4 regions of the Streptomyces pactum genome follow, and region 3 is predicted to be linked to each of the others. Evidence: riboswitches for the same ligand, from Rfam matches in the RefSeq annotation. Region 3 holds a riboswitch; each other region holds the start of a gene.
The links. Region 3 has a riboswitch for cyclic di-AMP ahead of B1H29_RS31340 (C40 family peptidase). Riboswitches for the same ligand answer to the same signal wherever they lie in the genome.
Positions count from the first base shown of each region.

Region 1 (7,558 bases), 3.5 Mb from region 3:
CGGGTCTGCGGCCGGGTCGGCGGCGTCGTAGCGCAGCAGGTTGTCGCGCCCGGAGAGGAAGCCGTACAGGGCGGGCCCCTCGATGAGGGCGCCGACCTGGGGCAGCACGGTGCGGGCGGCGCGCGGCATGGGCCGGCCCAGTACGCGGGCGGTGCCCGAGGTCGGCTCGATCAGGCCCATCAGCATGCGGATGGTGGTGGTCTTGCCGGAACCGTTGGGACCGAGGAAGCCGAAGACGCTGCCCGCCGGAACGGTCAGGTCCAGACCGTCGACGGCGAGCTGTCCGCCGCGGTAGCGCTTGGTGAGCGCCCGGGTCGAGATGACGGCGTCGTCCGCGCCGCTCGCCTGGCCCGGGCTCCCCGCTTCCGTGGCGGACGCTTCGGCCACCGGCTCCCTCACTTCGTCGTCACCGCTCCATGCTGACCACCGCTCCGTACGGACACCGCCCCGTACGGACACCGCCCCGTACGAACACTGCCTCGTAAGGACACCGCCCCGTACGGACACGGCTCCCGTCCGACGCCTACTGGGCCGCGTCGGCCGCCTTCACCAGCGCGTCCTTGGTGACCGCGCCGGCGTAGACCTTGCCGTCGTCCGTGATCAGGGCGTTGACCAGACGGGTCTTGAAGACCGTGCCGGATCCGAAGTCACCCTTGACCTGGTCGCCGAAGGAGCCGAGGAAGCCACCGAGGTCGCCGCCCGCGGAGGCCGTGGGCAGACCCTGGCCACCGGTGTCGAAGGTGGCGATCGAGTTCCAGCCTTCGCCGATGACCTTCAGGCCGTCCGTCCCCTTCAGACCGTCCATCTCCTCGGCGAGGCCGCCCCCCGCCTCCCGGCCGTGCTCCGCCGCCTCGGCCGCCTCGTCGGCCTCTGTGACCTTCGCACCCTTGGGCGGCGTGAAGTCGAACGTCGACGCGTCCGGCTGCGCGAAGCTGACCTTGGTGAAGCCCGCGTCCACGACGGCCGCGCCGCCGCTCGACGGGGTCAGCGTGAACTTCAGCGGCATGCCGGTCTTCGCGTCCACCGCGACGCTGACGGCGCCGACCGTGGAACCGTCCTGCTTGGGCTTGATCACCAGTCGGTACGCGTCCCGGCCGGCCACCTGCGCGGTGCCGTCGACGGTCACGGACGTGGTGTCGTCGACCGCCTTGAGGGCCTGGTCGGCGAAGTCCTTCGGGGTGACCGGCGCCTCCTTGTGGGGCTGCTCGGCGCTGCCGGACGCGGTCGAGTGGTACACCTCGTTGGACTCGCTGTCGTAGCCCCAGACGTCCTTGCCGTTGTGGATCAGGCTGTACTCGGCGGCGTTCTCCAGCAGGGACAGCTTCTGCCGGTCGGGGCCGTCGGCGGCGACCCGGAGCGTGTGGGTGCCGGAGACCAGCTCGGTGAGCTTGGCCGACGGGTCGGCGGCGGAGCCGTCCTCGTCCCCGCCCGACCCCGGACCACCAGACATTCCGGACATCAGGCCGCTCTCCAGGCCGCCGAGGTCCGGCAGGCCCAGGTCCGTGCTGATCTTGACCGTGCCGGACAACTGCTCGACGTCCGACTTGGCGATCTTCTCGATGAGCTGCTGCGCCGTGATCTCCGGCAGGTCGGGGTCCCCGGAGTCGGCGAGCGCGGGGACGAGCCCGATCGTCGCGGCCGCCACTCCCATCACCGCGACCGGGACGACGTACCGCGCGGCCCTGCGCCGTCCGGACCGCAGGCCCTCGCCCGCCCCGGCGGTCGTGCTGTCGTCGGAATCGATCGGTGCCATTGTGTGCCCTACCTCCGTCGTCGGCGGCGGCTTTCCCACGGCCTCGCACTCGTTCACCCGTGAGCCGCCATTCTCACCCGAATCGGTGAGGATTGGTGTCTTCCGTGGTGTCCATCTGACCAAATCGGCCAACCGGAGTCGTCAGACCGCGGGCTCAACTCCGCATACTCCTGCGGGATGACACGGAGGGGCTGCGGCTCCCCCTGCCCGTAGGGGGCGGATACGCCGCCGGACACTCCCGGCCCGCGGGAGTCGAGGTACGCGGCCGGACACTCCCCGGCCCACAGGAGACGGGGTGCGCACGCCGGACACTCTCCGGCCCACAGGAGACGGGGTGCGCACACCGGACACTCCCCGGCCCACAGGAGACGGGGTGCGCACGCCGGACACTCTCCGCCCACAGGAGGCGAGGTGCACGGTCGGACGCTCCCGGCCTGAAGGGGGCGGGCGGGACGCGCTGCCGGGTGCTCAGCCGGCCCGGTGCACCACGGCGTCGCACAGCTCCACCAGCGCGGACTTCGCCTCGCACTCCCTGAGCGGGGCCAGCGCCGCCCGGGCGTCCTTGGCGTACCGGACCGTGTCCCGCCGCGCCTGCTCCAGCGCGGGGTGGGCGCGCAGCAGGCGCAGCGCCTCCGCGTGCCGCGCGTCGTCGCTCAGGTCGGAGTCCAGCAGCTCGCACAGCGCGATGTCCTCGGCGAGCCCCAGCCGGGCCGCCCGCTCGCGCAGCCGCAGCACCGGGAGGGTCGGGATGCCCTCGCGCAGGTCGGTCCCGGGCGTCTTCCCCGACTCGCGCGAGTCGGAGGCGATGTCCAGGACGTCGTCCGCGAGCTGGAAGGCGACGCCGAGCCGCTCGCCGTACTGGGTCAGCACGTCCACGACCGTCTCGTCGGCGCCGGACATCATCGCGCCGAACCGGCAGGAGACCGCCACCAGCGAGCCCGTCTTGCCGCCCAGCACGTCCAGGTAGTGGTCGACCGGGTCCCGGCCGTCCTGCGGCCCCGCCGTCTCCAGGATCTGGCCGGTGACCAGCCGCTCGAACGCCAGGGCCTGCACGCGGACCGCCTCGGGCCCGAGGTCGGCGAGGATCTGCGAGGCGCGGGCGAACAGGAAGTCGCCGGTGAGGACCGCTACCGAGTTGCCCCAGCGGGTGTTGGCACTGGCCACGCCGCGCCGCACGGCGGCCTCGTCCATCACGTCGTCGTGGTAGAGGGTGGCGAGGTGGGTCAGCTCCACGACGACGGCCGAGGGCACGATGCCGGGGGCGTAGGGGTCGCCGAACTGGGCGGAGAGCATCACCAGCAGTGGCCGAAATCGTTTACCGCCGGCCCGCACCAGGTGCTGGGCGGCCTCCGTGATGAACGGAACCTCACTTTTGGTTGCCTCAAGCAACCCTTCCTCGACCGCAACCAATCCGGCCTGGACATCGGCTTCCAGAGCCTGGTCCCGCACGCTCAGCCCGAACGGCCCGACGACGGTCACGAGGGGTCTCCTGTCTGCTGGTGTCTACTGGCGATTACCTGGTTTGTCGATAGGTCGCTGCCACCACTCAAGTCAGCGTATCCGGTCACCTTTCGATCACCGCTAGCGCCCACCGTTACAGGCCGGTCGGTATCAGATCATGCACAGTATGTTTTTGATCAGGTGATATGAGCACATATTGATCGACATCACCAGGGCCGGAATCCGCCACGAAGATCACATCACTCCTCCCAACGGCCCGCACTCCGAATACGTCACCCACCCGGCTCGCTCCGCGCCCGCCCCGAACGGATGCCCGCACAGCACACGGAAACACCGGACGGAGCGGGGCCGGAGAGGGGGGCGCGCGCGACGGCGGACCCGCCCGGCCGGCGGTCGCCACCCGAAGCCCTCCCACTCTGCGGCCGATTGACTCGCGATTGGCCCTAATGCCCGATTTGCCATTCTTGTTGAGTCAGTGAGTTGACTCACTCCTCCACACCTGTAGGCAACCCCGCCGCCGACCGTGCCCTCCCTTTGCGCCGCAAGCCAGTTGAGCCTTGGCGGCCGCAAAGGATCAAGCGCACCAAACACCCCAGACCAAGGTCAACAGGCGCGTTGGGTGATTCCTGCACTTGTTTCGGACATGTGCTCTCGCATACGTTCCCGGCCTGTCGGGCGGACGCCGAATCCTGCCACCGCCCGGTCACACAGTCATCCGCCAACAAACTCGCAGGCAGGAGCGGGGGACCCAGGTAAGTCGCCGCACCGGTCACCACCGGAGCGGCTCGGGGTGAAGCCGTGCCCGTCAGGGCCCGGCCGGGCACCTCCCCGCCCGAACCCGACAGCTCACCTCGCAGGCGTAAGGAGAGGGACTCAAGCATGTCTGCCAACGGTCAGAACCGTCACGCCCGCACCGCCCGCCTCGCCCGGAAGCTCGCCGTGGCCGGCACCGGCGCCGCCGTGCTCGCCCTGCCGCTCATCGGCGCCACCAGCGCCTCCGCGGCCACTCCGGCCGCCACCACGGCCGCCACGACCGCCACCACGGCGGCGACGACGTACCCGGACAACCTCGACGGCTGGATCCGTGAGTCGCTCGACATCATGGCGCAGCACGGCATCCCCGGGTCGTACGACAGCATCCACCGCAACATCATGCGGGAGTCGTCGGGCAACCCGCTCGCCATCAACAACTGGGACATCAACGCCATCAACGGCACCCCGTCCAAGGGCCTGCTCCAGGTGATCGACCCGACCTTCCAGGCGTACCACGTCGAGGGCACCTCCTGGGACCCGTACGACCCGGTCGCCAACATCACCGCCGCCTGCAACTACGCGGCCGACCGGTACGGCTCGATCGACAACGTCTTCGGCGCGTACTAAGAGGTACCGAAGACCCGCTCGAGGACGACGGCCACGCCGTCGTCCTCGTTCGTCGTGGTGATCTCGTCGGCCACCGCCTTGAGTTCGGGGTGGGCGCCGGCCATGGCGACGCCGTGGGCCGCCCAGTCGAACATGGGGATGTCGTTGGGCATGTCGCCGAAGGCGATCGTCCGCCGCCGGCCCAGCCCCAGGCGCTCGGCGGCCATCGCCAGGCCGGTCGCCTTGGTGATGCCGCACGGCTGGAGCTCCACCGTTCCCGGCCCCGACATCGTGACCGTGGCGAGCGAGCCCACCACCGCGCGCGCCGTCGCCGCCAACTCGTCGTCGGTCAGGTCGGGGTGGCGAAGGAGCACCTTGCTGATCGGCGCGCTCCACAACGCGTCGCGCCGCTCGACCCGCACCGCGGGCAGCGTCGGATGGGGCATCAGGTACCCCGGCTCGATGAGCGTCAGGCCGTCGACGCCGTCCTGGTCGACCGCGGCGTGCACCTGCCCCACCTCGGCCTCGATCTTGCCGAGCGCGGTCTCGGCCAGCTCCCGGTCCAAGGTGACCGACCACAGCATCCGGTGCTCTCCGGCGTCGTACACCTGCGCGCCCTGGCCGCACACCGCGAGCCCGGTGCAGCCGAGGCGGTCGAGCAGGGACCGCACCCGGGGTGCCGGCCGCCCGGTCACCACCAGGTGCCGCGCACCGGCTCCGGCCACCCGCGCCAGTGCGGCCAGCGACCGGTCGGACACGGTGTCGTCGCCGCGGAGCAGCGTGCCGTCGAGGTCGGTGGCGACGAGTGAATAAGCGGTGCGGTCCATGATCAGAGAATACGGACACCGCACCTGTCCGACTCACCCACGATCGCTTCCGAACGAGGACGCGCGAGGTAGGCACGAGTCCGCACGAGTACGGCACAAGTGCGCACGAGGACGCACGTTCGTGTCCGAAACCTGGCACATCATCGGCTTCATCGGCTAAGGCCGGTTAAGGGCCTGTGCACCGGTTGGCAACAACATGGTCCGCTACCTACCGGCCGGGCCGTCCCCGGGGGTACCTTCCTTCTGTCCAGGGGGACTTGATCGGGGGGTCGGGTTGAACAGCGGACGTGTGCGCGTGCTCAGGCCGGAGGAACTGGGCGAGGGGGAACGGGAGCGCTGGCGCGAGCTGCGCGCCAAGTCGGCGGCACCACGCAATCCGTTCATGGAACCGGAGTTCACCGGCGTCGTGGGCCGGGTAAGGCCGCGGGCGCGGGTCGCGGTGGTGTACGACGGTGGTGAGGCGGCCGGTTTCCTGCCGCACGAGCGCGGGCCTCTGGGCCAGGGCCGGGCGATCGGGCTCGGCGTCTCGGACTGCCAGGGCGCGGTGCTGCGCCCGGGCCTCGCCCCGGACACCCGCGAACTGCTGCGGGCCTGCTCCCTGTCGAGCTTCGCCTTCGACAACCTCGAGGCGGAGCAGGGGCTGTTCGTGCCGCACGCCGCCGAGGAGCACACCGCCTACGTCATCGACGTGGAGCAGGGATACGAGGCGTACGAGAGCGCCCTGCGCGACCGGTCGCCGAAGTTCCTGAAGACCACCCTCGCCAAGGAGCGCAGGCTCGGCCGTCAGGCCGGGGAGGTGCGCTTCGTGTTCGACGAGCATGATCCGGCCGCGCTGCGCACGCTCATGGAGTGGAAGTCGGCGCAGTACCGCAGGACGGGACGCCGGGACCGGTTCGCGCAGGAGTGGATCACCCGGCTCGTCGGACGGCTCGCCAGGACCCGGGCGCCGGAGTGCACCGGCACGCTGTCCGTGCTCTACGCCGGCGGCCGGCCGGTCGCCGCCCACTTCGGACTGCGCTCGGCGACGGTCATGGCCTGCTGGTTCCCGGCGTACGACCCCGAGTTCGCCAAGTACTCACCGGGGCTGGTGCTGCATCTGCGGATGGCCCAGGCCGCCGCCGCCGAGGGCATCGGCATGCTCGACATGGGGCGCGGTGCGGCGGAGTACAAGGACTCGCTGAAGACCGGCGGCCTGTCCGTGTACGAGGGGGCGGCGACGCGGGCGGGGGCGGGTGCCGCGCTGCACTGGCTCGGTCGCGAGCCGGCCCGCCGCGCGCACGGCTTCGTACGCGACCGGCCCCGGTTGGCGTCGCTGGCGGTAAGGACGTTGAGGGGCGCGGCCCGGCTGCGCCGGTCATGACGGAGGGCAACCACGAGGGGGTGGGCGCATGGCCGGTGTGCGGCGTGCGCGGCAGCAGACACGGCGGGAGACGGAGCGGGAGATAGAGGGGTTCCTGAGCATCGGGCCGGTGCAGGTCGCCGAGCTGGATCTCGGGGCCGAGGATACGGAGGGTACCGAGATCACGGAGGGTGCCCAGGCTGCGGAGAGGGCCGAGGATACGGCGGTGGCCGAGGGTAGGGAGGGGGCGGCGCTGAGACCCGGGCCGGGTAGTGCTCCGGTGACGTCCGGTGCGGTCTTCCTGCTGGTCAGGCGGGCGGGGGTACCCGTCGGCACCGTACTCGGCCAGGTGCCCGAGGGCGCGGATCCCACCGAGGTGCTGGCCGGGCTCGCCCGGGAGCTGCCGCGCGGGGAGCCGCCCGAGCCGTTGCCCGCGCCGCCCTCCGCCAGCGTCGTGGTCGCCACCCGGGAACGCGCGGACCAGCTAGCCCGCGCGCTGGACTCGCTGCTCGCGCAGGACCACCCGGACTTCGAGATCGTCGTCGTCGACAACGCGCCCGCGACCGAGGACACCCGCGAACTGGTCGAGCGCAAGTACGGCGAGCGGGTGCGGTACTTGTGCGAACCGGTGCCCGGACTCGCCATCGCCCACAACCGGGGCCTCGCGGCCGTACGGGGCGAGGTGGTCGCCTTCACCGACGACGACGTGGTCGCCGACCGGCGCTGGCTCGCCGAGCTGACCGCGCCCTTCGCCGCCGACCCGCGCCTGGGCTGCGCCACGGGGCTGATCCTGCCCGCGCGGCTGCGCACGCCCGCCCA
Region 1 covers NZ_CP019724.1:3,712,048-3,719,605, forward strand. The annotation lists gene B1H29_RS15380 (ABC transporter ATP-binding protein) at 1-387, opposite strand, end outside; gene B1H29_RS15385 (LolA family protein) at 524-1,753, opposite strand; gene B1H29_RS15390 (polyprenyl synthetase family protein) at 2,222-3,232, opposite strand; cyclic di-AMP (ydaO/yuaA leader) riboswitch at 3,921-4,088, shown strand; gene B1H29_RS15395 (transglycosylase SLT domain-containing protein) at 4,094-4,594, shown strand; gene B1H29_RS15400 (HAD family hydrolase) at 4,591-5,400, opposite strand; gene B1H29_RS15405 (GNAT family N-acetyltransferase) at 5,675-6,760, shown strand; gene B1H29_RS15410 (glycosyltransferase) at 6,789-7,558, shown strand, end outside.
Region 1: it holds a riboswitch for cyclic di-AMP, as region 3 does, so the genes downstream of both, B1H29_RS15395 (transglycosylase SLT domain-containing protein) here and B1H29_RS31340 (C40 family peptidase) in region 3, are expected to answer to the same signal.

Region 2 (7,558 bases), 6.0 Mb from region 3:
TGCTGCAACGGCACCGGATCCTGACGCAGGTGTCCGGCGACCACCTGGAGGTGATCAAACTGATCCCGCCGCTGATCATCGACACGGCGGACGCGGACCGGTTCGTCGACGCCTTCACCGAGGTGATGGACGACGCGCACAACGGCGGCGGCCTGCTGTGGGACTTCGGGAAGACCCTGGTCAGGCAGGCGGTGGCCAATCGTTAGGAGTCACCGGCCGCCGCCTTCGGCCGCGTGCCGTCTTTGCCTCTGAGGCAAGAAAATTGCCCAGCGGGCAAGTTTCGGGCTGAATGGAGGCATGACCTCTCCTGAGACCGGTCCGCCGTCGCCGGACGCGCCGGCGGACGCGGTGTCCGTCGTGGCGCCCCAGTTGCGTGCCCTGCGGCGCCGGGCCGCCCTCACCCTGGAGACGGCGGCCGGTGCGGCCGGGCTGTCGCCCGCCCACCTCTCCCGCCTGGAGACCGGGCAGCGCCAGCCCTCACTGCCGATGCTGCTCTCCCTCGCCCGGGTCTACGGTACGACCGTCTCGGAGCTGCTCGGCGAGACGGCCGCCGACCGGGACGCCGTCGTGCGCGCCGACGCCATGGAGCCGACCTTCGCGGGCGGCTGGACGTACTGGCAGGCCGGCGGCGCCGGTCGCGGTATGCAGGCCCTGCGGGTCCGTGTGCCGCACGGCTCGCAGGGCGACATCGTGCGGGTGCACCCCGGCGAGGAGTGGCTGTACGTGTTGCGGGGCCGGCTGCGGCTGCGCCTCGGGGACACCGTGCACCCGCTGGGTCCGGGCGACGGCGCGCACTTCGACTCGCTGACCCCGCACCGGATCGCCGCCCAGGACGCCGACGGGGTCGAGCTCCTCTTCGTCCACACCCTGCTGCAGAGCCCGACGGCCGCACTGTGCCTGGGACCGGCCACCACGCCGGTCCACCCCGCCCCCGGAGGAACGCCATGAACCTGCAGGAGAAGTTCCCGCGCGCCCTGTGGGTGCGGCTCTTCATCTACCTCATCGTGGGGCACGTCTTCGCGGCCTTCATCTACCTGCTCTTCGAGGTCGGCGCCAACAGCCGGTGAGCCGGTGGCTCAGTCCAGCATCCGCTCGCGCAGCCGCTCCCGGGTCTCCGGGGTGACCCGCAGGCCCTTCTCCAGGTAGGCGTCGACTCCGCCCCAGGTCTCCTCGACGGTCTCGAAGGCCGCCGCCAGGTACTCGGCGCGCGCATCGAAGAGGGGGCTGAGCAGCTCCATGACCTCGGGGGAGTAGGCCGAGGCGGCGGAGCCGCTGCGGCGCACCTTGTAGCGGCGGTGCGCGGCGTTCGACTTGAGGTAGTCGTCGACGACGGCCTCGCGCTCGACGCCCAGGGCGAGCAGGGTGACCGCGATCGACAGGCCCGCGCGGTCCTTGCCGGCCGCGCAGTGCATCAGGGCGGGGACGCTGTCCTCGGCGAGCGCGTGCAGTACCCGGGAGTGCTCCGCCGTGCGCTCCTTGATGATCATGCGGTAGGACTCGATCATCCGGTTCACGCCCTTGCCGTCCGCCAGGATCCCGCGTAGCTGGTCGAGGTCGCCGTCGCGGACCATCTTCCAGAACTCGGCGCCGTCGGCCGGATCGCTCAGCGGCAGGTTCACGTTGCGTACACCCGGCAGCTCGACGTCCGGGCCGTCGAGCTTCTGGTCGGCGGCGTTGCGGAAGTCGAAGACGGTGTGCAGGCCCAGCGAGGCCAGGAACGCGGCGTCCTCCCCGGTGGCGTGCGCGAGGTGACCACTGCGGAACAGCACGCCCTGTCGCACCCGCCGCCCGTCGACGGTCGGCAGTCCGCCCACGTCACGGAAGTTGCGCACGCCGGCCAGCTCGGGTTCGGTCGACGGGACCTGCTGCGTCACGGGGGCTCCTCCCACTCCGCCCCGCCGGCGCTGCTCGCCGACGGGCACCACTCGACGATACGGCACGACCCCGGGGCCCAGGGGGCGAAGTCGCCCGACTGCGACACTTCTGCGCCTTCTGTCCGAATCGGCACCTTCATTCCAACTAGCGCTGTAATAAAAGGGACTGGGGAGGCGTCGCGTGAGCAGCGTCATATACGTGACCGTGCGTTGCTCGTCATGCTCACGTAATCCAGCCGGTTTTCCAGGCTGTTCGCCTGAAAAGCGCCCCGTGAATCGACGGAGGGTGACCGGTGATTCCCGTAAAGGATCAATCGGGACACCCGCCGACGGAACCCCTCGCTTGTCCCTGTGCGTCTTGGTCCCTTACGTTCACCACCGATCCGGACGGACGCCTAATCCTGCCGCCGACCGGAGCCAGCACTCATCCACCACCCGTACACGGCAGGAGCGGGGGACCCACAGGTACAACCGCCTGTTCCGGTTCCCGGAACGGCTTGGGGTAAAGCCGCGTCTCGGCGCGGCCGGGCATCTCCAGCTCGCACCCGACAGCTCACCTCGTAGGCGCCGGAGAGGAATTCGCCATGCCCGCGAAGGGTAAGCACCGCCGTACCAGGGCCATGCGCCTGACCCGCACCATCGCCGTCGCCGGAACCGGTGGCGCCGCGCTCGCGCTCCCGCTGATGGGTGCCGCCAGCGCCCAGGCCGCTCCCGCGCAGTCCGTTTCCGAGCAGGCCGTGCACTCCATACCGACGGCCGCGAAGAAGGCCGCCGGCGGCAGCGCCGAGAAGAACTCGGACTCGCGGACGTACACCGTCAAGAGCGGTGACTACCTCTCGAAGATCGCCGACGAGCAGGACGTCGACGGCGGCTGGAAGAAGCTGTACTCGGACAACCGCGAGGCCGTCGGCTCGGACCCGTCGCTGATCCACCCGGGCCTGAAGCTCTCGATCGGCGAGCGGGCCGCCGAGTCCGCCCCGTCGTCCTCCGCCGAGTCGGAGAAGCCGGCGGCCGAGAAGCCCGCCGCGCCCGAGAAGCCGTCCGCCGAGAAGTCGGAGTCCGCCGAGAAGTCGTCGGACGCCGCGAAGACCTCCTCCTCCTCCTCGGACTCCTCGGACACGAGCGCCCAGTCCGCCGGCACCACCAGCGGCTTCACCTCGCCCGTCCCGGGCGGCGCCGTCGGTACCCCGTACCACCAGACGGGCAGCATGTGGTCCAGCGGTTACCACACCGGCACGGACTTCGTCGTCCCGACCGGCACCTCGCTCAAGGCCGTCGGCGCGGGCACCGTCGTCTCCGCCGGCTGGGGCGGCGCGTACGGCAACCAGGTCGTCATCCAGCTCGCCGACGGCCACTACGCCCAGTACGCCCACCTGTCCTCGCTCTCCGTCTCCGCCGGTCAGTCCGTGACGGCGGGTCAGCAGGTCGGCCTCTCGGGCGCCACCGGCAACGTGACCGGCCCGCACCTGCACTTCGAGATCCGCACCACGCCGGACTACGGCTCGGACGTGGACCCGATCGCGTACCTGCGCTCGCACGGCGTCTCCCTCTGACGAGGGTTTCGCGCGCAGTTCCCGCGCCACCGAAGGCCGGACCCCGATCCCCGGGTCCGGCCTTCGGCGTATTCCGGAATTGACGAACACTTTAGGCGTGGTCTTTCTCACCGACCGTCAAGCCGTTCCTACGGTCGCGTAGGTCACATTCAAGGTGAATCATGGGCCGACGTGGCAGACGATTCGAAGAGTGACAGCAGAGAAGTGATCGGGTCGTACGTGGCGGTGGGGGACAGCTTCACCGAGGGCGTCGGCGACCCCGGCCCCGACGGGGCGTTCGTCGGCTGGGCCGACCGGTTCGCCGTGCTGCTGGCCGACCGGCGCCCCGAGGGCGACTTCAGGTACACGAACCTCGCCGTGCGCGGCAGGCTCCTCGACCAGATCGTGGCGGAACAGGTCCCGCGGGTCGCCCGACTCGCGCCCGACCTGGTCTCGTTCGCGGCGGGCGGCAACGACATCATCCGGCCCGGTACCGATCCGGACGAGGTGGCCGAGCGGTTCGAGCGTGCGGTGGCCGCGCTGACCGCCGCGGCCGGCACCGTCCTGGTGACCACCGGCTTCGACACCCGCGGGGTGCCCGTCCTCAGGCATCTGCGCGGAAAGATCGCCACGTACAACGGTCACGTCCGGGCCGTCGCCGACCGCTACGGCTGCCCGGTGCTCGACCTGTGGTCGCTCCGGAGCGTCCAGGACCGCAGGGCGTGGGACGCCGACCGGCTGCACCTGTCGCCGGAGGGCCACACGCGCGTGGCGCTGCGCGCGGGCCAGGCCCTCGGCCTGCGCGTCCCGGCCGACCCGGACCAGCCCTGGCCGCCGCTGCCGCCCCGCGGCACCCTGGGCGTCCGGCGCGACGACGTGCACTGGGCACGCGAGTACCTGGTGCCGTGGATCGGACGCCGGCTGCGCGGCGAGTCCTCCGGCGACCACGTGATCGCCAAGGGGGCGCTGTCGCCGGACGACATCAAGGTGCGGATCGCGGCGGTGGCCTGACAGGGGGGGGCACGGGCGGTCGGCGCGGTGCGCGTGGTCCGTGCCGGCCGTCGCCCCGCCGTCGTCGCCGAGGCCGTGCGCGCGGCACCTCGCGGGCTGTCGCGCCGGGGCCGGAGCGCGGACGAGGTCCGGGCGGTGGAACGCCGCGGGGCCGGGCGTCGGCACCACCTGGTCGCGGGTCGGGTCCCGGCCCGTGGGCGCGGGACCCTAGGGGCGCTGTGTGGTCAACGCCTCCCGTTCCAGGCCCAGTTCCCGGGCGAGCGCCTCGTCCATCCACGCGTGGGCCCGGGCCCGTGACACCGCGCCCGCGTACGACGTCAGTTGCACGGCCAGCCCGTCGAGCAGGGCGGTCAGGCGGAGGGCGGCGCCTTCGGGGTCCGGGCACGGGAACTCCCCGGCGGCCACGCCCTCGGCGACCACCTCGGCGATCGCCGCCTTCCACTGACGGTCCAGCTCCCGCGTGACCTCCCGCAGCGCGGGCTCCCGCAACGCCACCGCCCAGCCCTCGATCCACAGCCGCCAGCCCTTGGCCTGCCCGGTCGGGGCGTACCACCGCACGGCCGCCCGCAGCCGGCGCAGCGCCGACGTGCGTCGGCCGAGCAGTTTGCGCAGGTGGGCGAGGTCGTCCTCGGCGGCGTAGGTGAACGCGGCCGCGACCAGCTTCTCCTTCGTGGAGAAGTGGTAGAGCACCAGCGCGTTGCTGACACCGAGCGTGGCGGCCACGTCGGCGATGCGCAGCGCGGCCACGCCCCGCACCGATATCTGCTCGATGGCCGCGCGCAGCAGCTCCTCGCGCCGCTCCGTCACACTCAACCGGACTCTCCCCACGCCCGTCACCCTATACAGGCGCCCGGACAGGGCCGGACGCACCGTGCGGCGACGGCCGCTCCCGGCCCGGTGGCTCAGTCCGTCGTGGCGGCGGCCGCGGCCGCGGGGCCCGCGTCGGGCAGGTCGCAGGAGTCCTTGAAGCCCTGGCTGGTGAGGTCGAGCGCCGCGTTGATCCGGGAGCGCAGGTTCTCCACCGCGACCATGGCCGTCAGCTCCACGAACGCGGGCTCGCCCAGCCGGGCCCGCAGCCGCCCGGCGAGGTCGTCGCCGACGGCGGGCGGGGTCGCCGTCACCGCCTCCGCGTACTCCATGACGTCCCGCTCCAGCGGTGTGTAGGCGTCGCTCTCCCGCCACACCGGCACGTCGTGCAACTTGCGCCGGTCCATGCCGCGCTCGGCGTTCTCCCAGTAGCCGAAGTCCATGCACCAGGAGCAGCCGATCGAGGCCGCCGAGGCCAGCACGGCGAGCGCCTTCAGGTCGGGGTCCAGCCTGTTCCACTTGGCCACCGACTGCTCGAACCGCAGGTCGCTCCAGAGCACGCGGGGGTTGTGGGCGAGCGCCTTGCCGGGGTCGAGAACCTTGCCGTAGGTGCGCCGGGAGTACCGCTCCATGACGCGGAGGAGGAGCGTCCGGGGCGGGGTGAGGGATACGCGGGCCATGAGGGCCACCTTCCGGTCCGTCGGTCGTGCCTTCGTCTTCCGGGCGCTCTCGCGGGGGCGCCCTCACCGGTACGACGGGCGGAAGGAACACGGATGTGACATCCGTCGTTCGAGGTGATGTCGGACGAGACGATAATGAGAGCCTGACCTACTCCACCTGGAGGTACCGTGGCCGGTTTCCGTTCCCCGAGCGCCGGGCTCCGCATGCCGCGGCCCGCGGCCTTCGGCGCGGACCCGAGCGGTGAGCGCATGGCGCGTATCCGCAGATCGCCGCACTTCGGTGACGGCGTCTTCCAGAATCCCGGGGGCACCGCCCGGACCCGGCCCTCCGGATCGGCCCGCGAGTTCGCCAAGATCTACTTCGACCGGGAGGCGAGGCTCCGCCGCGCTCCCCGGGGCCCGGTCCCGGTGCACGCCACCACGCTCGCCGACCTCGCCCGGCCGCCCGCCACCGGGCTGCGGCTGACCTGGATGGGGCACTCCAGCGTGCTCGCCGAGATCGACGGACAGCGGGTGCTCTTCGACCCCGTCTGGGGCGAGCGCTGCTCCCCGTTCTCCTTCGCCGGTCCCAAGCGGCTGCATCCGGTCCCGGTGCCGCTGGCGGCCCTGGGCCCGGTCGACGTCGTCGTCATCTCGCACGACCACTACGACCACCTGGACATGCCCACGATCAAGGCGCTGGCCGGCACGGACACCGTGTTCGCCGTGCCGCTCGGCGTCGGCGCCCACCTCGAACACTGGGGCGTGTCCGCCGGCCGGCTGCGCGAACTGGACTGGCACGAGTCGACGCGCGTCGGCGGGCTCACCCTGACCGCCACCCCGGCCCGGCACTTCTGCGGGCGCGGGCTGCGCAACACCCAGCACACCCTCTGGGCGTCCTGGGTCGTCGCCGGTGACGAACACCGCGTCTACCACAGCGGGGACACCGGATACTTCGACGGCTTCCGGGACATCGGCGCCGCGCACGGCCCGTTCGACGCCACGATGATCCAGCTCGGGGCGTACGCCGAGTTCTGGCCGGACATCCACATGACGCCTGCGCAGGCGGTTCAGGCCCACCTTGACCTGCAGGGAGGCGGTCCGGGCGGTGCCCTGCTGCCGATTCACTGGGGCACCTTCAACCTGGCGCCGCACGCGTGGGCGGAGCCGGGGGAGTGGACGAAGGACGCGGCTGAGGAGGCTGGCCAGGCGGCGGCGTTCCCGCGGCCGGGCGAGCCGTTCGAGCCGGCGGGGGAGCTGCCAGTGGGGCCGTGGTGGCGGGCGGTGTCCGGTCCGCTCGCGCACCCGTGGCGCCGCCCCCGGGGTGCTGAAGGCATGGCTGAGACGAGCAAGGGTGATCTCGACCTCGCTGGTGAGCGGTGAGGCCGGTCGGGGACGAGCTGGGGGAGATGGCCCGGACGCCGGAGCGTCTCCCGGCTGAGGCGCGTGACGGTGTGGTCCGGGCCTCGGACGGGGCGGCCCAGGGCGGAGCGTCAAGCTCCTGCTCAGCGATTCAGGCCGTTGCCGTCCTTGGCGGGTCTGTCTCGCGTTGTCGTTGAAACACGCGTCGTGAAGCGCTGAGCCACCGGCGGAGGGCCCGGTTGTCAGTCGTGCCGTCTACCGTGTCGCCCAGGCGAACTGACGGTGAAGACCGTGTGCTCGAGAGGGACACAGG
Region 2 covers NZ_CP019724.1:1,262,835-1,270,392, reverse strand. The annotation lists gene B1H29_RS05420 (aspartate aminotransferase family protein) at 1-206, shown strand, start outside; gene B1H29_RS05415 (helix-turn-helix domain-containing protein) at 298-948, shown strand; gene B1H29_RS05410 (DUF6126 family protein) at 945-1,067, shown strand; gene B1H29_RS05405 (tyrosine-protein phosphatase) at 1,077-1,874, opposite strand; cyclic di-AMP (ydaO/yuaA leader) riboswitch at 2,297-2,456, shown strand; gene B1H29_RS05400 (M23 family metallopeptidase) at 2,459-3,427, shown strand; gene B1H29_RS05395 (SGNH/GDSL hydrolase family protein) at 3,632-4,417, shown strand; gene B1H29_RS05390 (TetR/AcrR family transcriptional regulator) at 4,625-5,245, opposite strand; gene B1H29_RS05385 (carboxymuconolactone decarboxylase family protein) at 5,320-5,904, opposite strand; gene B1H29_RS05380 (MBL fold metallo-hydrolase) at 6,073-7,266, shown strand.
Region 2: it holds a riboswitch for cyclic di-AMP, as region 3 does, so the genes downstream of both, B1H29_RS05400 (M23 family metallopeptidase) here and B1H29_RS31340 (C40 family peptidase) in region 3, are expected to answer to the same signal.

Region 3 (7,558 bases):
CCGCACGCCGGGCAGATCGGTACTGGCAGGGATGTTCCGGGAAAGTGGGGACATGGAGCCTGGCATGGTGCCTCCTTACGCGCCTGCCGCTGTCGCGGCGATGAAGTCCAACGAGTCCTCGGGCGAAAGGGCATGGATCAGAAGGGCGTTGAAGGCCTCGGTGTAGGCCTCTAGGTCTTCTTTCCGTTCGAGATGCAGGCTACTCGTCAAGTGGTCGAGAACAACCACGTCCAGATCAGAAGTGCTCGAAAAGGAGAAGATTACGAAAGGGCCGGTGACACCGATGTGCGCCCCGGCGGCGAACGGCAACACCTGGAGCCGGACATGGGGGAGACGGGCGGCCTCGACCAGTCGCGCGAGCTGGCGGGCCATGACGCCGGGACCGCCCACCTCCCGGCGCAGCACCGCCTCGTCCAGGACCGCGCTCAGTCGAAGCGGCGGCTGCGCCCGCAGCACGTCCTGCCGGGCCAGCCGGACCTCGACCAGCGTGTCCAGCCGCTCCTCCGGCAGCCCGTCCGCCGCGGCGCGCGTCACCGCGCGGGCGTACTCCGGCGTCTGCAGCAGCCCCGGGACCACCGTGGTCTCCAGCGTGCGCATCGCGCTCGCCTGGGACTCCAGGCTGATGAAATCCCGGTAGGTCGGCGGCAGTACCCCGCGGTAGGCGTGCCACCAGTGGTTGCGGCCCCCCGCGTCGTCGGAGCCCGCCAGCATCACCAGCAGCTCGCGCAACTGGTCGTCGTCCACGCCGTAGGCGTCCAGCAGTATCCGCACGTCGGCCGGTTTCGCCCCGCTCGTCCCGGTCTCGATCCGGCTGACCTTCGACTGGTGCCAGCCCACCAGCCGGGCCGCCTCGCCGCTGGTGATCCCCGCCGACGTGCGCAGGGCGCGCAGTTCCGCGCCCAGCTTCCGGCGGCGCACCACGGGACCGTGCTGCATGGGCCACTCCCTTACTCCCTATGGGCCGCCCAAATACGCTCTGCCGTCGCAGAGTTCACCGCTTCGAGCGACAGATATATGCATATCTTGGTGGATCGCCGCCCTTCACGAGCCTTGTGATGGCACTCTGGCGGCGAAGCACCAGTCCGGGACCGTACTCGAACCATCCGCTCCGTGTCCGGCTGCGGTCCCGTGGGAAAGGGACGACGTGGCCATGGCAGACCATCTGGAAGCATCCGTCACTCTGCCGAGCGATCCCGCCTCGGTGGCCGCCGCGCGTACCTATGTGGTCGGCACACTGGCGGAGTGGGGCCTGCCGCCGGACACCGAGGTGTCCGACACCGTCCGGCTCATCGTCTCCGAGCTGACGACCAACGCGGTCCAGCACACGTTCGGACAGTCACCCACCTTCACCGTGGACCTCGTGCTCGACCGTGACGAGCGGCTGCGCATCGGCGTGACCGACAGCCATCCGCGGTTTCCCAAACGCCTGCCCGCCGCCGTCCAGCAGGACAACGGCCGGGGCATGGTGATCATCCGCTGGCTGACGGCGGAATGCGGCGGCAAGCTGAGAGTGCGGCCCACCCGCGAGGGCGGCAAGACCATCTCCATCGAACTGCCCTGGGCGGCGCCGGGCGATCCGGTGCCCGCCGAGCCGGCGGCCACGGCCGTCGGACGGGCCGCGGGAAGTCAGGAGACCCAGCGGTGAGGCGCCGCCGACGGCAGGCGTGCCCCCGGCGGATACCGCGCACCCGAGGGGGTGACGGCGGGTCAGGACGCCGTCACGGCCCTCGGGCGGGCTACTTGACCCGGCCGTACCAGACGCTGCCGGTCCAGATCTTCTGCAGACGCACCACGTCCCCGGTCTTCGGGGCGTGCCAGATCCTGCCCTTCCCGGCGTAGATGCCGACGTGGTAGACGCTGCGGCCCGAGTGGAAGAACACCAGGTCCCCGGCCTTGCGGTTCTTGGCGGAGATGTGACGGGTCTTGTTGTACTGCTGGGCCGCGGTGCGCGGCAGCTTCTTGCCGGCCTTCTTGAACGAGTACAGGGTCAGGCCGGAGCAGTCGAACCTGCGTGGTCCGACGGCGCCCCATTTGTAGGGTGAACCCTTCTTGGAGGCCGCGATCTTGAGGGCCTTGGTCGCGTGGCTCGCGGCGGCCGCCTCGGAGGCGACACCGGGGACCACGACCGATCCGCCCACGGCGGCGAGGGTGAGGGCCGAGGCCGTACCGGCACGGACCATCAGCGACGGGACACGATTGAGCGCGGACATGCGCAACCCTTCGTCAGCCGCCTGTGAAGGATGACCTGTCGGATTCGGGCTGGCGAAGTTGCCCGGCCGCACGAGTGCGGCTTCACCCCAAGGGCTGCTCGGCCCGGCGCCTCTCCCGCGGAGATGACCGTTCCGGCGACCCGTCGTGCTCGGGTCCTCCACTCCTGCCGATCCACTCCTGTCGACCGGTCGTCCGGGCGGCGGCAGGACTCGGCGTCCGCCCGGACCGCCCCGCCGCTGCGGCGGGGGCTTGTCGTCAGTCACGGATCTTGTCCCGACCCAGGGGAAAATCCCAACGGAACGTGCCCTTTGTGTTGTTACTCACCACTCACCCGTTCGGGTGGACGCCGCTGTGTTCGAGCCATCGGTGAGCGCGTGGCCGACACCGGGACCAGCGGCGCAGTGGCTCGTTCCGCCGTCCGGGCCCGCGGGTCGCGCAAGCCCGGCCGGTCGGAAACCGGAGGTGTTCCTACGCCGGAAGGGGGTACGCCATTTGGTTCGTTTCGACTCCGGGTGCCTCAACCGTCGGAAGGCGGCGGAAGACCGACGCGTGCCGTCCGCCGTTCACCGTCCAGCACGCGCGGCGCCCGGGCCAGCGTGGCGGCGTGCAGGTCCGTCTCGCCCCGCCCGTGCATCAGCGCCAGTGCGTCGCGCAGGGCGGTCGCCTTGCCGACCAGCGCCTGGGCGGCCCGCAGCCCGCGGTAGGTGCCGCCGTCCCGCGCGGGGTTGATGCGTCCGAGCAGGTCGACGACGTCCAGGTACCGGTCGATCACCTCGGCTTCGGCGCGGGTCAGGGCGGGCAGGGGCGGCAGTTCCGGTGGCAGCATCGGCGGATCACCTCGCGCCGGGCGCCGTGGACGGGACCCCCCGGCCGGACGTCGGTGAGCCGCCGCGCGTGCGCTGTCGCAGCGTGCCGCCGAGCAGGACCGCGCCCAGGCCCAGCACCGCCCACCAGGTGAGCGTGAGCGCGGGGCCGGCGGCCGCGGCGCCGTCGAAGAAGGACACCGAGCGCAGCAGTGAGCCGCCCGCGCCCGGCGGCAGCCACTGGCCGATCGCCCCGGCAGGCTGCGGCAGCATCTCCGGCGCCGAGGACGCCGCGGAGAACGGGTTGCCCAGCAACATCATCACCGCACCGCCCAACGCGAGACCCGCGCGGCCGAGCAGTGCGGCCAGCCCGGCGATGCCCGCGCCCACGGCCAGGGCCGACAGCCCGAACACGCCGGCCACGGCCCACCAGTCACCGGTGACCACGCCGAGCCAACTGTGCGCGACCGATGCCGCGACCAGGCCGGTCAGCGCGGCGGCGCCGACCAGCGCGACGACCGTGCCGACGCCGCGCAGCCCCAGCAGGGAAGTGAGCGCGCCCGTCGCGATCCCGGCCAGCGCCAGGGGCAGCACGCTCGAGCTCAGTGCCGCTCCGCGCGGATCCGCCCGGGGAGCGGGCACCACGTCGAGGACCTGGACCGGGGTCCCCGTCGCGGACGCCTGCCCGGCTACCGCCTGCCGCAGCAGTTGGGCGACGGCGGGGCTCGCCGCGGACGCCGTGAGCAGCTTGGGGCCACCGTCGGCGGCGACCACCGCGCCGTACACGGCCCGGTCCTCGATGGCGTGCCGGGCCTCGGCCTCGTCGGCGTAGCGGTGGATCTCGAAGGCACCCTCGCGCTGGGTGAGCCGCCGCTCCACCTGCCCGACCGCGGTGGTCGGCCCCGCCACGCCGAGTGGCAGATCGCGGGGCGCCGTACGGGCGGCCGGCCAGGCGAAGGCCCACAGCGCCAGCGCCACCAGCACGGGGACCAGGACGATCACGGCGATCAGGCGTCGGCTGTCCATGGCGGCTCCTCTAAAAAGAAGGATCGTTCGTTTTGGCTGTGTCACCACCGTGCGACCGTGTCGGCGTCCTTGTCAAGAAGGAACGTTCGTTTTAAGTTAGGTCCATGGCACGCGTATCCCAGGCTCACCTCGACGCCCGCCGCCGGCAGATCCTCGACGGCGCCGCGCTCTGCTTCGCCCGTAACGGCTTCCACGCCACGTCGATGCAGGACGTGCTGAAGGAGGTCGACCTCTCGGCCGGGGCCGTCTACCGCTACTTCAGCGGCAAGGAGGAGCTGATCGAGGCCATCGCCACCGAGGTGCTGGGCGCCATCCGCGACGTGTACGAACGTGCCGCTCGGGAGAGCCCGCCGCCCATGCCCGACGAGCTCATCGCCCGCACCCTGGCGCACATGATGCGCGAGCGGCCGGCGGTGACGGACGGCGGTGAGTGGCTGTTCCCGCGGCTCATGATCCAGGCCTGGACCGAGACGCTGCGCAACGACGCACTGTCCGCCCTCCTGGACGAAGGCTTCGCCAAGGTGACGGCGGCCTGGACGAAGGTAGTGAGCCGCTATCAGGAAACCGGCATGATGCGCGACGACGTCGCCCCGGACGCCGTGGCCCGGACGCTGATGGCCGTGGTGCAGGGCTTCGGGGTCCAGTACGCGCTGTTCGGCACCTTCTCCCCGGAGGCGCTGCGGGCGGGCTTGCGGGGGTTGTTGAGCATGCGAGAGGCCGCCGACGGCACCGGTAACGAGTCGGTCGAGAAAGGGTGACGTGGCGGAAGTACTCCCGCCCCAGCCCTGGGCGGAGGCCGAGCTGCGCGGCTGAGTGGACGCGCGGGCATGGATGACCAGGAGGGCCCGAAGGCGTTGTTCGACGCGTCGGTGGGTTGGCTGCGCGAGCGGCGGTGCCGCTGCCGGGGGTGACGACCCTGGCCCGGCTGGTCGCCTCGGTGCGGGATGCGGCGAACCGCCCGGCTGTGGGACACCCTGTACGGGCTGCTCAATGCGGGCTACGGCGATGAATCTCGGTCGGCTGTTCGGTCTATGTGTGTGGCGGGTGCTTTCGCACCAGCCCGACCACCCACAGAAGGAGTGCAATGCTGAGACAGGTCGCGGAGGGTGTGCTGACCCACCGGAGCGAGTTGCTCGAGAACAACGCCGTCGTGGTGCAAGGCCCGACCGGGGTGCTGCTCATCGACCCCGGGCTCACCGAAGCCGAAATGACCTGCCTCGCGGACGACCTTCGCGAGCTGGGCCAGAGCGTGGTGGCGGGCTTCGCGACGCATCCTGACTGGGATCACGTGCTCTGGCACCCCGAGTACGGCGACGCGCCCCGGTACGGCACCGCCCGCTGCGCAGCGCGTATGCGAGAGGTGCGGGCGGCCCCGGACTGGAAGGCGCACGTGGCCGCGGGGTTGCCGCCGGAAATCGCCGAGGAGACACCGTTGGACCTGTACGGTCTCATCACCCCTTTGCCGGCCGGAGCGGCGCGGATTCCCTGGAACGGCCCCCGCGTCCAGATCATCGAGCACCCGGCGCATGCGCCGGGCCATGCGGCGCTGCTGATCGCAGAGCGCGGGGTCCTCGTCGCCGGCGACATGCTTTCCGACGTCCTCGTCCCGAACCTCGACGAGTTGAACGACACCAACGACCCTCTCGGGGAGTACCTCACCGGACTGCGCCTGCTCGAGGATGTCGCAGGCGATGTCGCTGTCATGGTCCCCGGCCACGGATCAGTCTGCGGAGCAGATGAGATACGCGCACGGATCGAGCAGGATCGGGCGTACGTCCTTGCCGTGCGTGCGGGCCGTGTCCCCAGCGACCCGCGAGTCGGCCCAACGGCCAAGCCCGGCTGGGAGTGGACCACCGACATATCCGTCGACCAAGTCCAGCGCCTCGCTGGACGAGCTGAATGAAGCGCGCGCAACGGCACGTCCGCGCACGCGGAAGCGACAGACGCGCTGATGCCGCCCGAGACCCAGTTTGCCGATCGCGTCGAGGAAGGCATCCGCACCACCGCGGACAGTGAGCGCCTTCCCGGCGGGCAGCCGCATGACAGCGGCCACCGCCCTGCGCTTCCGGGGCCGCGCCGGCGAGCATCAGTAGCCGGTTCACCCGCTCTCCGTGCCGGCGAACTCCGCCTGCTCTCCGCTTGTCCGGCCTTGAACTCCCCCGGGCAGGAACCAGGACGGGCTGGATCGGCCGGCCCCGGATTCAAGGGAGCCGCAGCACGCATCTTGGTGATCATCACGCCGCCCCCCGCAGTCTCCGCCGACGCCCACCGGCCCGACGGGTGCCGTCGTGCCCTGCGCATCGGGCTCGCCGGGCCCGTCGGGTCGGGCAAGACCGCGACCGTCGCCGCGCGGTCATGCTGGTCGGCGCGATGAGCGGGCCGCTCGGCGGTGACCACTTCACGGTGTCCGCCGAGGCGGCCCGGGGTGCCCGGCCGCGGGTCGGCTCGGCCGCCGCCACCCTCGCCCTGCCGGGGCAGGACAAGGCCGGGGCACGCTACGACGTCGAGCTGACCGTCGAAGACGACGCCGAACTGTGCTGGCCGCCCGAGCGGTTGGTCTCCGCGCACGGAAGCGACCTGTGCGCCACCACACGCGTCGAACTCACCGCCGGGGCCCGGTTCCTGCTGTGGGAGGAGCAAATACTCGGCCGGTCCGGCGAGGAACCGGGGCGGCTCACCAGCCGTCTGACGGTACGGATCGCGGGCCGGTGCGTACTCGACCGGGAACTGGCCCGCGGGCCCGGCGCCCCGGGCGGCTGGGACGGCCCCCGCCGGCCTGGCCGGGCACCGTGCCGTCGGCCAACTCGTCGTCGTACGCCCGGAGTCCGCGACGGACCCGCCGACGGACCGGACCATCGCCGAGGGCGTGGCGGACATGCCGCTCGCCGGGCCCGCCGCGCTGGTGACGGCCGTCGCGCCGGACGCCCTGCGGCTCAGGCGGCTGCTGGACGAGGCGGCCGGCGCGCTGGGCCGAGTTCCCGGCGACCGAACGTACGTCTCCGTTTATCGGATTGGCAAAGAAGTAGTACCGCCTCTGTTCGCAGGGAACGCACAGCCGCGAGGATCCCCGTACGTGTCGCAATCATGTACGGGGAGGGCCACTTGAGGAAGATCAGACTGGGGCGGCGGACGGCGGCGTTCGGCTCGGCCGGAGCGCTGGTCACCGCCACGCTGATGGCCGGTGCCGTCACGGCGCCCGCCGCGAGCGCCGCTCCGTCCGCCGGCCAGGCACAGGGACAGGGACACGCGAAGGGCTGGGACCGCGAGGCCCGCGGCACCACCATCGCCGCGGCCCGCGCCGCACGGGCCGGCGTCGACTGGCAGGACTGCCCCGCCGACTGGAACCTGCCGAAGCCGATCCAGTGCGGCTACGTCACGGTGCCGCTCGACTACGCCAAGCCCTTCGGGAAGCAGATCGAGATAGCCGTCGACCGCATCGGCAACACCGGCACGAAGGCCGAACGCCAGGGCGCGCTCATCTACAACCCCGGCGGCCCGGGTGGCTCCGGACTGCGCTT
Region 3 covers NZ_CP019724.1:7,238,698-7,246,255, forward strand. The annotation lists gene B1H29_RS31325 (DUF397 domain-containing protein) at 1-54, opposite strand, end outside; gene B1H29_RS31330 (helix-turn-helix domain-containing protein) at 76-936, opposite strand; gene B1H29_RS31335 (ATP-binding protein) at 1,151-1,645, shown strand; gene B1H29_RS31340 (C40 family peptidase) at 1,737-2,210, opposite strand; cyclic di-AMP (ydaO/yuaA leader) riboswitch at 2,214-2,358, opposite strand; gene B1H29_RS31345 (hypothetical protein) at 2,729-3,037, opposite strand; gene B1H29_RS31350 (ABC transporter permease) at 3,045-4,040, opposite strand; gene B1H29_RS31355 (TetR/AcrR family transcriptional regulator) at 4,145-4,798, shown strand; partial or broken gene B1H29_RS40070 (DUF4158 domain-containing protein) at 4,830-5,038, shown strand; gene B1H29_RS31360 (MBL fold metallo-hydrolase) at 5,125-5,943, shown strand; partial or broken gene B1H29_RS31365 (urease accessory protein UreD) at 6,348-7,008, shown strand; gene B1H29_RS31370 (alpha/beta hydrolase) at 7,125-7,558, shown strand, end outside.

Region 4 (7,558 bases), 2.1 Mb from region 3:
TCGGCTCACAGTCGACGTGACCGCGGGGACCCAGCGGCAGGCCGAAGCGGGAGAGCGCCGGGTTCGGCTTGACGCCGGCCGTCCACACGATGGTGCTGGAGTCGACCTCCAGGCCGTTCTTCAGCACCACGTGGCCGTCGACGCAGGAGTCCATGGAGGTGGACAGGTAGACCTCGACGCCGCGGCCCTCGAGGTGCTCCTTGCCGTACTGGCCGAGCTTCGGACCGACCTCGGGAAGGATCTTGTCGGCGGCGTCCACGAGGACGAAGCGCATGTCCTCGCGGGAGACGTTCTTGTAGTACTTGGCCGCGTCGCGCGCCATGTCCTCGACCTCACCGATGGTCTCCGCGCCGGCGAAACCGCCGCCGATGAAGACGAAGGTGAGCGCCTTGCGGCGGATCTCCTCGTCGGTGGTGGAGTCGGCCTTGTCGAGCTGCTCCAGGACGTGGTTGCGCAGGCCGATGGACTCCTCGATGCCCTTCATGCCGATGCCCTGCTCGGCGAGGCCGGGGATCGGGAAGGTGCGGGAGACCGCGCCCATGGCGATGACCAGATAGTCGAAGGGCAGCTCGTACGCCTCGCCCACCAGCGGGGAGATCGTGGCGACCTTGCGGTCCTGGTCGATGGTGGTGACCCGGCCGGTGAGGACCTCCGCCTTCGGAAGCACGCGTCGCAGGGGGACGACGACGTGCCGCGGGGAGATGTTGCCGGCGGCGGCTTCGGGGAGGAAGGGCTGGTAGGTCATGTACGACCGCGGGTCGACGACGGTGACGGTCGCCTCGCCGTAACGCATCTTCTTCTGGATGCGTCGAGCTGCGTACAGGCCTACGTACCCACCGCCTACTACGAGGATCCTGGGACGCTCCGTGGTGCTCATGCCATCGAGTATCCACCCGCCTGAGGGGGGTGGTTCGTGCGCCCCTTCACAAGCTCATGTCAGGGCTGTGCTACCATCCGCCGCCCACGTGATCCAGATCATGGTGAGGAAGGGAACCGGCGGGCCCGGCACCCCGTTGTCAATGCCGCGTGAGCTGCTCCTCCGCATCGCCGGGGACAGTGGACCAGCCCTCCGGGACCCCTCGCCGGACCCCTCCCCGAACACCGTCCTGAACGCGTTCAAAGGGCAGTTGAACCACCAAAAGGGTCAACCGGCGCGCATTCGTCGCCCGACAGGACCCAATTCCTTGTGAAGAACTTCACGAACTTTCCCGACGGGATGTCGCCGAGGGGCCCCGAAGGGCCCCCGACACGCGCTCAATCGTCGTCCGTCCTGCTCAGACCGCGACCGCGGACGGCTACGCCACCGACCACGCGATGCCGTCGAGGATGTCGTGCTCGCTCACGACGACCTCCTCCGCGCCGGTCCGCTCCATGATCGAGAGCAGTACGAGCGCCCCCGCCCCGATCACGTCGACGCGCCCCGGATGCATGGAGGGGACGGCCGCGCGCTCGGCGTGGGTGGACCGCAGCAGCCAGTCGCTGATCTCCCGGACCCGCGCGCGGGTGACCCGGGAGTGGTGGATGGCGGCCGAGTCGTACTCCGGCAGCTCCTGCGCGATCGCCGACACCGTCGTCACGGACCCGGCCAGCCCGACCAGCGTGCGCGCCTCGCGCAGCGGCACGGTCTCCTCGGCGAGGTCCAGGGCGGCCTCGATGTCGCCCCGCATCGCCGCGACCTGCGCCTCGGTGGGCGGGTCGGTCACCGCGCCGTCGTGCACCAGGTGCCGCTCGGTCATCCGCACGCAGCCGACGTCCACGGAGCGGGCGGCGCGCACGTGGTCGTCGCCGACGACGAACTCGGTCGAGCCGCCGCCGATGTCGACGACCAGGTAGGGCTTGTCGAGGTGGTCCCGCCCGCGCAGTTCCTTCGTGGCACCGGTGAAGGAGAACTCGGCCTCCTGGTCGCCGGAGATGACCTCCGGCTCCACGCCCAGGATGTCCAGCACCCCGCGCACGAAGTCGTCCCGGTTCTCCGCGTCGCGGGAGGCGGAGGTCGCCACGAAGCGCAGCCGCTCGGCGCCGTGCCCCTTGACGACCTCGGCGTACTCGCGGCAGGCGGCGAAGGTCCGCTCCAGCGCCTCGGGCGCCAGCCGCCCGGTGCGGTCGACGCCCTGCCCGAGCCGCACGATGGTCATGCGGCGGTCCAGGTCGGTCAGCTCGCCGGTGGCCGGGTCGGCGTCGGCGACCAGGAGCCGGATGGAGTTCGTACCGCAGTCGATGGCGGCGACACGGGTCACTTGCCGTCCTCCTCGTCCGTGAGGTCCGTGAGGTCCGTGAGGTTCTCGGAGTCGGTGAGGTCCTTGGGGTCGGCGAGGTCCTTGGGGGACACGCACGGTCCCTTGCGCCACCACTCCGGCAGCATCGCGATCGCCTCGTCGCCCAGCGGGTTGACGCCCGGCCCGGCCGCCAGCGAGTGGGCGACCAGCACGTGCAGGCACTTCACGCGGTCCGGCATGCCGCCCGCGCTCGGGAAGCCGGTCAGCTCCTCGATCTCGTCGCGGCGCCGGACGTAGTCCTCGTGCGCGGCGCGGTAGGCGGCGGCCAGCTCCGGGTCGGCGGCCAGGCGCTCGGTCATCTCCTTCATCACGCCGTTCGCCTCCAGCGTGCCGATCGCGGAGGCCGCCTTCGGGCACGTCAGGTAGTACAGCGTGGGGAAGGGCGTGCCGTCGGGCAGCCGCGGTGCCGTCTCCACGACGTCCGGCTGTCCGCAGGGGCAGCGGTGCGCGATGGCCCGCAGGCCGCGCGGGGGGCGCCCGAGCTGCTGCTTGAAGGCCTCGACGTCCGCGTCGGTGGGCTCGGTGCGCGGGGTGGTCGGCGGGGGAGTCTGCATGACTGTCTTCTGCTGGTCTTCCTGTTGAGTCACTGCCGGCGCGGTCGGTTCACGGCCGGCGGGCGGCGGCGTCGGCCTTGTCGACCCCGTCCCAGACGTTCCGGTACCAGGGGCGGTCGGCCCCGCCGGCCTCGGCGCGGGCCTGCTTGGCCGCGTCCGGGTCGACGACGACGAACCCCGTCTCCCCCGGCATCACGTAGTGCAGCCGCAGCCGGATCTGCTGTTCGGCGTAGGCGTCGTCCTGCCAGCGCGCCTTGAGGTCGCGCAGGTCCTCGACTCGGTCACGGGTCTCCTGCTGCTCCCGCCGCAGGTCGGCGATCTCGGCGCGCTGGGCGACGTACTGCCGTATCGGGTAGGCGAGCGCCACGACGAGGGAGCAGAGCACCATCGCGAGCAGCGCGGCCCGGCCGGTCAGCCGGGAGCGGCGGGCCTGGCGCTTGGTCTGCGAGCGGTAGACCCGGGCCGCGGTCTGTTCCCCGATGATCCGGATCCTGGTCGCGGTGGAGAAACGGTCCCGGTCCTTCACCGCCATGTCCCCGCCTCCCGTCCACCTTCATGCGTCGCGTCCTGCGTCGTCATACGTCGTCATGGCCGTCATACGTGCGTACGTCCCCGCACACGGTACGGGACCGGGTACGGGGACGTACGTACGACGCTTCCTGCAAGAGCGGTACTCAGCCCTTGAAGCGGGGGAACGCGCTGCGGCCGGCGTACACCGCGGCGTCGTCGAGGATCTCCTCGATGCGCAGGAGCTGGTTGTACTTGGCGACGCGCTCGGAGCGGGCCGGGGCACCGGTCTTGATCTGGCCGCAGTTGGTGGCGACGGCCAGGTCGGCGATGGTGACGTCCTCGGTCTCGCCGGAGCGGTGGGACATCATGCACTTGAAGCCGTTGCGCTGGGCCAGCTCCACGGCGTCCAGGGTCTCGGTCAGCGAACCGATCTGGTTCACCTTGACCAGCAGGGCGTTGGCGGCGCCCTCGTCGATGCCGCGGGCCAGGCGCTCCGGGTTGGTGACGAACAGGTCGTCGCCGACGATCTGGACCTTGTCGCCCAGCTTGTCGGTGAGGGCCTTCCAGCCGTCCCAGTCGTCCTCGAACAGCGGGTCCTCGATGGAGACCAGCGGGTACGCCGCGACCAGCTCGGCGTAGTACTCGGTCATCTCGGCGGCCGTGCGCTCCTTGCCCTCGAAGGTGTAGGAGCCGTCCTTGTAGAACTCGGACGCGGCGACGTCGAGCGCGAGGGCGATCTGCTCGCCGGGGGTGTAGCCGGCCTCCTTGATCGCCTCGAGGATGAGGTCGAGGGCCTCGCGGTTCGAGCCGAGGTTCGGGGCGAAGCCGCCCTCGTCGCCGAGGCCGGTGGCCAGGCCCTTGTTCTTCAGGACCTTCTTCAGCGTGTGGTAGACCTCGGCGCCCCAGCGCAGGGCCTCGGAGAAGGACTCCGCGCCGATCGGGGCGATCATGAACTCCTGGATGTCCACGTTCGAGTCGGCGTGCGACCCGCCGTTCAGGATGTTCATCATGGGCACCGGCAGCAGGTGCGCGTTGGGGCCGCCCAGGTAGCGGAAGAGCGGCAGGTCGCTGGCCTCGGAGGCGGCGTGGGCCACGGCGAGCGAGACGCCGAGGATGGCGTTGGCGCCCAGCGAGCCCTTGTTGTCGGTGGCGTCCAGGTCGAACATGGCCTGGTCGATCAGGCGCTGCTCGGTGGCGTCGTAGCCGACGAGCTCCGGGCCGATCTGCTCGATGACGGCCAGGACGGCCTTCTCGACGCCCTTGCCCAGGTAACGGCCCGCATCGCCGTCACGCAGTTCGATGGCCTCGAAGGCGCCGGTGGAGGCGCCGGACGGAACGGCGGCACGACCCGTGCTGCCGTCGTCGAGGCCGACCTCGACCTCGACCGTGGGGTTGCCTCGGGAGTCCAGGATTTCCCGGGCTACGACGACGTCGATGGACGGCACGAGCATCTCCTTCTTCAATGTGACGCTTCGGTGTGACGCGCGGGCCCGCGGGACCGCAGCGGCTCTGCGGGACCGAGCCTAACCGGCTCCGGGCGATCGGCCAGCCGATCGCCCACCCGCTGGACAGAACCGAGAGTAAATTGTTTCCGAACGGAACAAAGACGTTTCCGGAAACCGGGGCGAGGTCGAGGGGAGGCCGGGGGGAGGCCGGAGCGTGGCCGAGGCGTAAAAAGCCCGTCCCGGTGCGTACGGGGGAACACGCACCGGGACGGGAGCAAGGGGGGACCGCCGTTTACTTCAGGTGGAGCTGCTGACCCGGGTAGATCAGGTCGGCGTCGTCGACGATGTCGTCGTTCAGCTTGAACAGCTTCGCCCAGCCGCCCTTGACGTCGTGCTCCTCGGCGATCGAGCTGAGGGTGTCGCCCTTGACGACCTTGTACTCGCCGTCGCCCTTCTCGACCTTCTTGCCGGTCGGGGTGGTGACGGTCTTCTTCTCGGCGGCCGGACGCTCGGCGGAGCGGGAGGCCTTCTGCTCGCTCTCGCGGCTGTCCGAGGAGCCGGAGGACTGCGCGGAGCCCGAGGACTGCGCGGAGCCGGAGGACTCGGACGAGCCGGACGAGTCGGAGCCGGCCGAGGAACCGCCGCCGGTGTACGCGGCGTTCGACAGACCGGTGCCGCAGACCGGCCAGGCACCCTTGCCCTGGCCCGCGAGCACCTTCTCGGCGATCTCGATCTGCTGCGCCTTGCTGGCCTGGTCGGCGGTGGCGGCGTACTGAGTGCCGCCGTAGCCGGCCCAGGTGGAGGCGGAGAACTGCAGACCGCCGTAGTAACCGTTGCCGGTGTTGATGGACCAGTTGCCGCCGGACTCGCACTGGGCGACGGCGTCCCACTCGGACGCGGTGGCGGCGGAGGCGTTGCCGGCCGCCATCAGCGGGGCGGCGACGGCGGCACCGGTGACACCGGCGACGGCGATGACACGGGTGGCCTTGGACGGACGGCGGTGCTTGCCCTTGCCGGAAAACAGCATGGTTGATCCCCTCACCGACGCCTGCGAGGTGAGCTGTCGGGTTCGGGCCGGTTGAGTTGCCCGGCCGGGTTCCTCACGGAACTCGGCTCCACCCCTAGCCGCTCCGGCACAACTGCCCGGTGCGGCACTTACCTTGGGTCCCCCGCTCCTGCCTTCGGCGCTTGACGCGACGACTGTTCCCGGACGGCCGCTGGCAGGATTCGGCGTTGCGGCAGCCGGGGCCCGCGATGGCGAGCGGTCACGACCGTAGACACGCACTCCGCGGATTTTCAAAGACGATCACGGCTTCTGAGACCTATCTCTCACGTGATCCAAAACGGACATACAGCCTCTAACCGTGACGCGAACTGCCCCTACTTTTCGCCCGATTCGCCCGTGACCGTGAGCGTCTGACCGGGCAGGATGTGGTCCGGGTCGGTGCCGACGACCTCCTTGTTGCCGGCGTACAGCGAGCGCCACCCGCCGTCGAGCTCGAGGGAGTCGGCGATACCCCAGAGACTGTCCCCGGAACGGACCGTGTACGAGCCGTCCACGACCTCCCGCGACTCGCCCTCACCGCGCGAGGCGTGCCGCCCGGACGACTCGGCGTCGCGGCCGTCCGCCGCGCCCTCGTCGGCGCTGCCGCCGCGGTGCTTGCCCGCCCCGGACTGCCCGGTGTCGGTGAGAGACGAAGAACCGTCACCCTGACCCGACTTGTCCGATTCGCCGACCCCCGCCTCCGGCGAGGCCGTCGGAGACGCGTCGGCACCCTGCGGACCGGCGCTCCCCGTGGGCTCGGATTCGGGCGACGTGTCGGACTTGGTCGAATCGTCCCCACTGTCCGACGTGGAGTCGGACGAGGACGACGAGGACGACGAGGGCGACGCAGCGGCTGAAGGGGTCGAGGGAGACGCGCCGGAACCGGGCTCCGACGACCCGGTCGAACCCGATGAGCCGTTCAGGCCGGACGAGCCGTTCAGGCCGGACGAGCCGGACGCGTCGGGGGCGTCCGACGCCTCGGGAGTTTCCGACCCCTCCGACGAGCCGTCACCCGTCGCACCCGTACCGCCGATGACGGAGCCCGAGTCGTCGCCCAGGCCCGCGAGCAGACCGCAGGTCGGCCAGTTGGCGATGCCCTGGTCCGCGTGTACCTTCTCGGCGATTCTTATCTGCTGGGAGCGACTGGCCTGGTCGGCGCTCGGCGCGTACTCCGTGCCGCCGTACCGCTCCCAGGCGTCCTGGGACAGTTGCAGGCCGCCGTAGTACCCGTTGCCGCTGTTCTGGCTCCAGGCGCCGCCGGTCTCGCACTCGGCTACGCGATCCCAGTTCGCCCCGTCGGCCGCGTGGGCGCCGGTGGCGCCGAGGAGCGGGATCGCGATGGCGGAGCCGGTCACTCCGGCGGCGACGACCAGGGCGGGAGCCTGGCGGGGGCGGCGGTGACGACCGTTCCCGGAGAGCATGCGACGACCTTTCACGAGACAGCGGGGAGCGCGCGGCGGGTGATGTTCGGCGCCACGCTGATTCGTGAACGTATAGGCAGATGATCGCTTGTCACAAGTTCATGCCGCGCAGATCACGTGAAGATCACAGAGTTGAGCGCGTGTCACTTTTGCGTCGGCGATGAACCGTTGTCCGCCGATGACGGGACGGGTGTGAACGACACGGGCAAGGTGCGCAGACCGCGCATGATGAGTCCGCCGCGCCAGCGCAGTTCGGCCGGGTCGGCGGCCAGGCGCAGATCGGGGAGGCGGGTGAGGAGCGTGGCGA
Region 4 covers NZ_CP019724.1:5,148,486-5,156,043, reverse strand. The annotation lists gene B1H29_RS21990 (NAD(P)/FAD-dependent oxidoreductase) at 1-877, opposite strand, end outside; gene B1H29_RS21985 (Ppx/GppA phosphatase family protein) at 1,296-2,237, opposite strand; gene B1H29_RS21980 (DUF501 domain-containing protein) at 2,234-2,830, opposite strand; gene B1H29_RS21975 (FtsB family cell division protein) at 2,880-3,362, opposite strand; gene eno (phosphopyruvate hydratase) at 3,505-4,785, opposite strand; gene B1H29_RS21965 (transglycosylase family protein) at 5,078-5,812, opposite strand; cyclic di-AMP (ydaO/yuaA leader) riboswitch at 5,816-5,982, opposite strand; gene B1H29_RS21960 (transglycosylase family protein) at 6,166-7,251, opposite strand; gene B1H29_RS21955 (cytochrome P450 family protein) at 7,395-7,558, opposite strand, start outside.
Region 4: it holds a riboswitch for cyclic di-AMP, as region 3 does, so the genes downstream of both, B1H29_RS21965 (transglycosylase family protein) here and B1H29_RS31340 (C40 family peptidase) in region 3, are expected to answer to the same signal.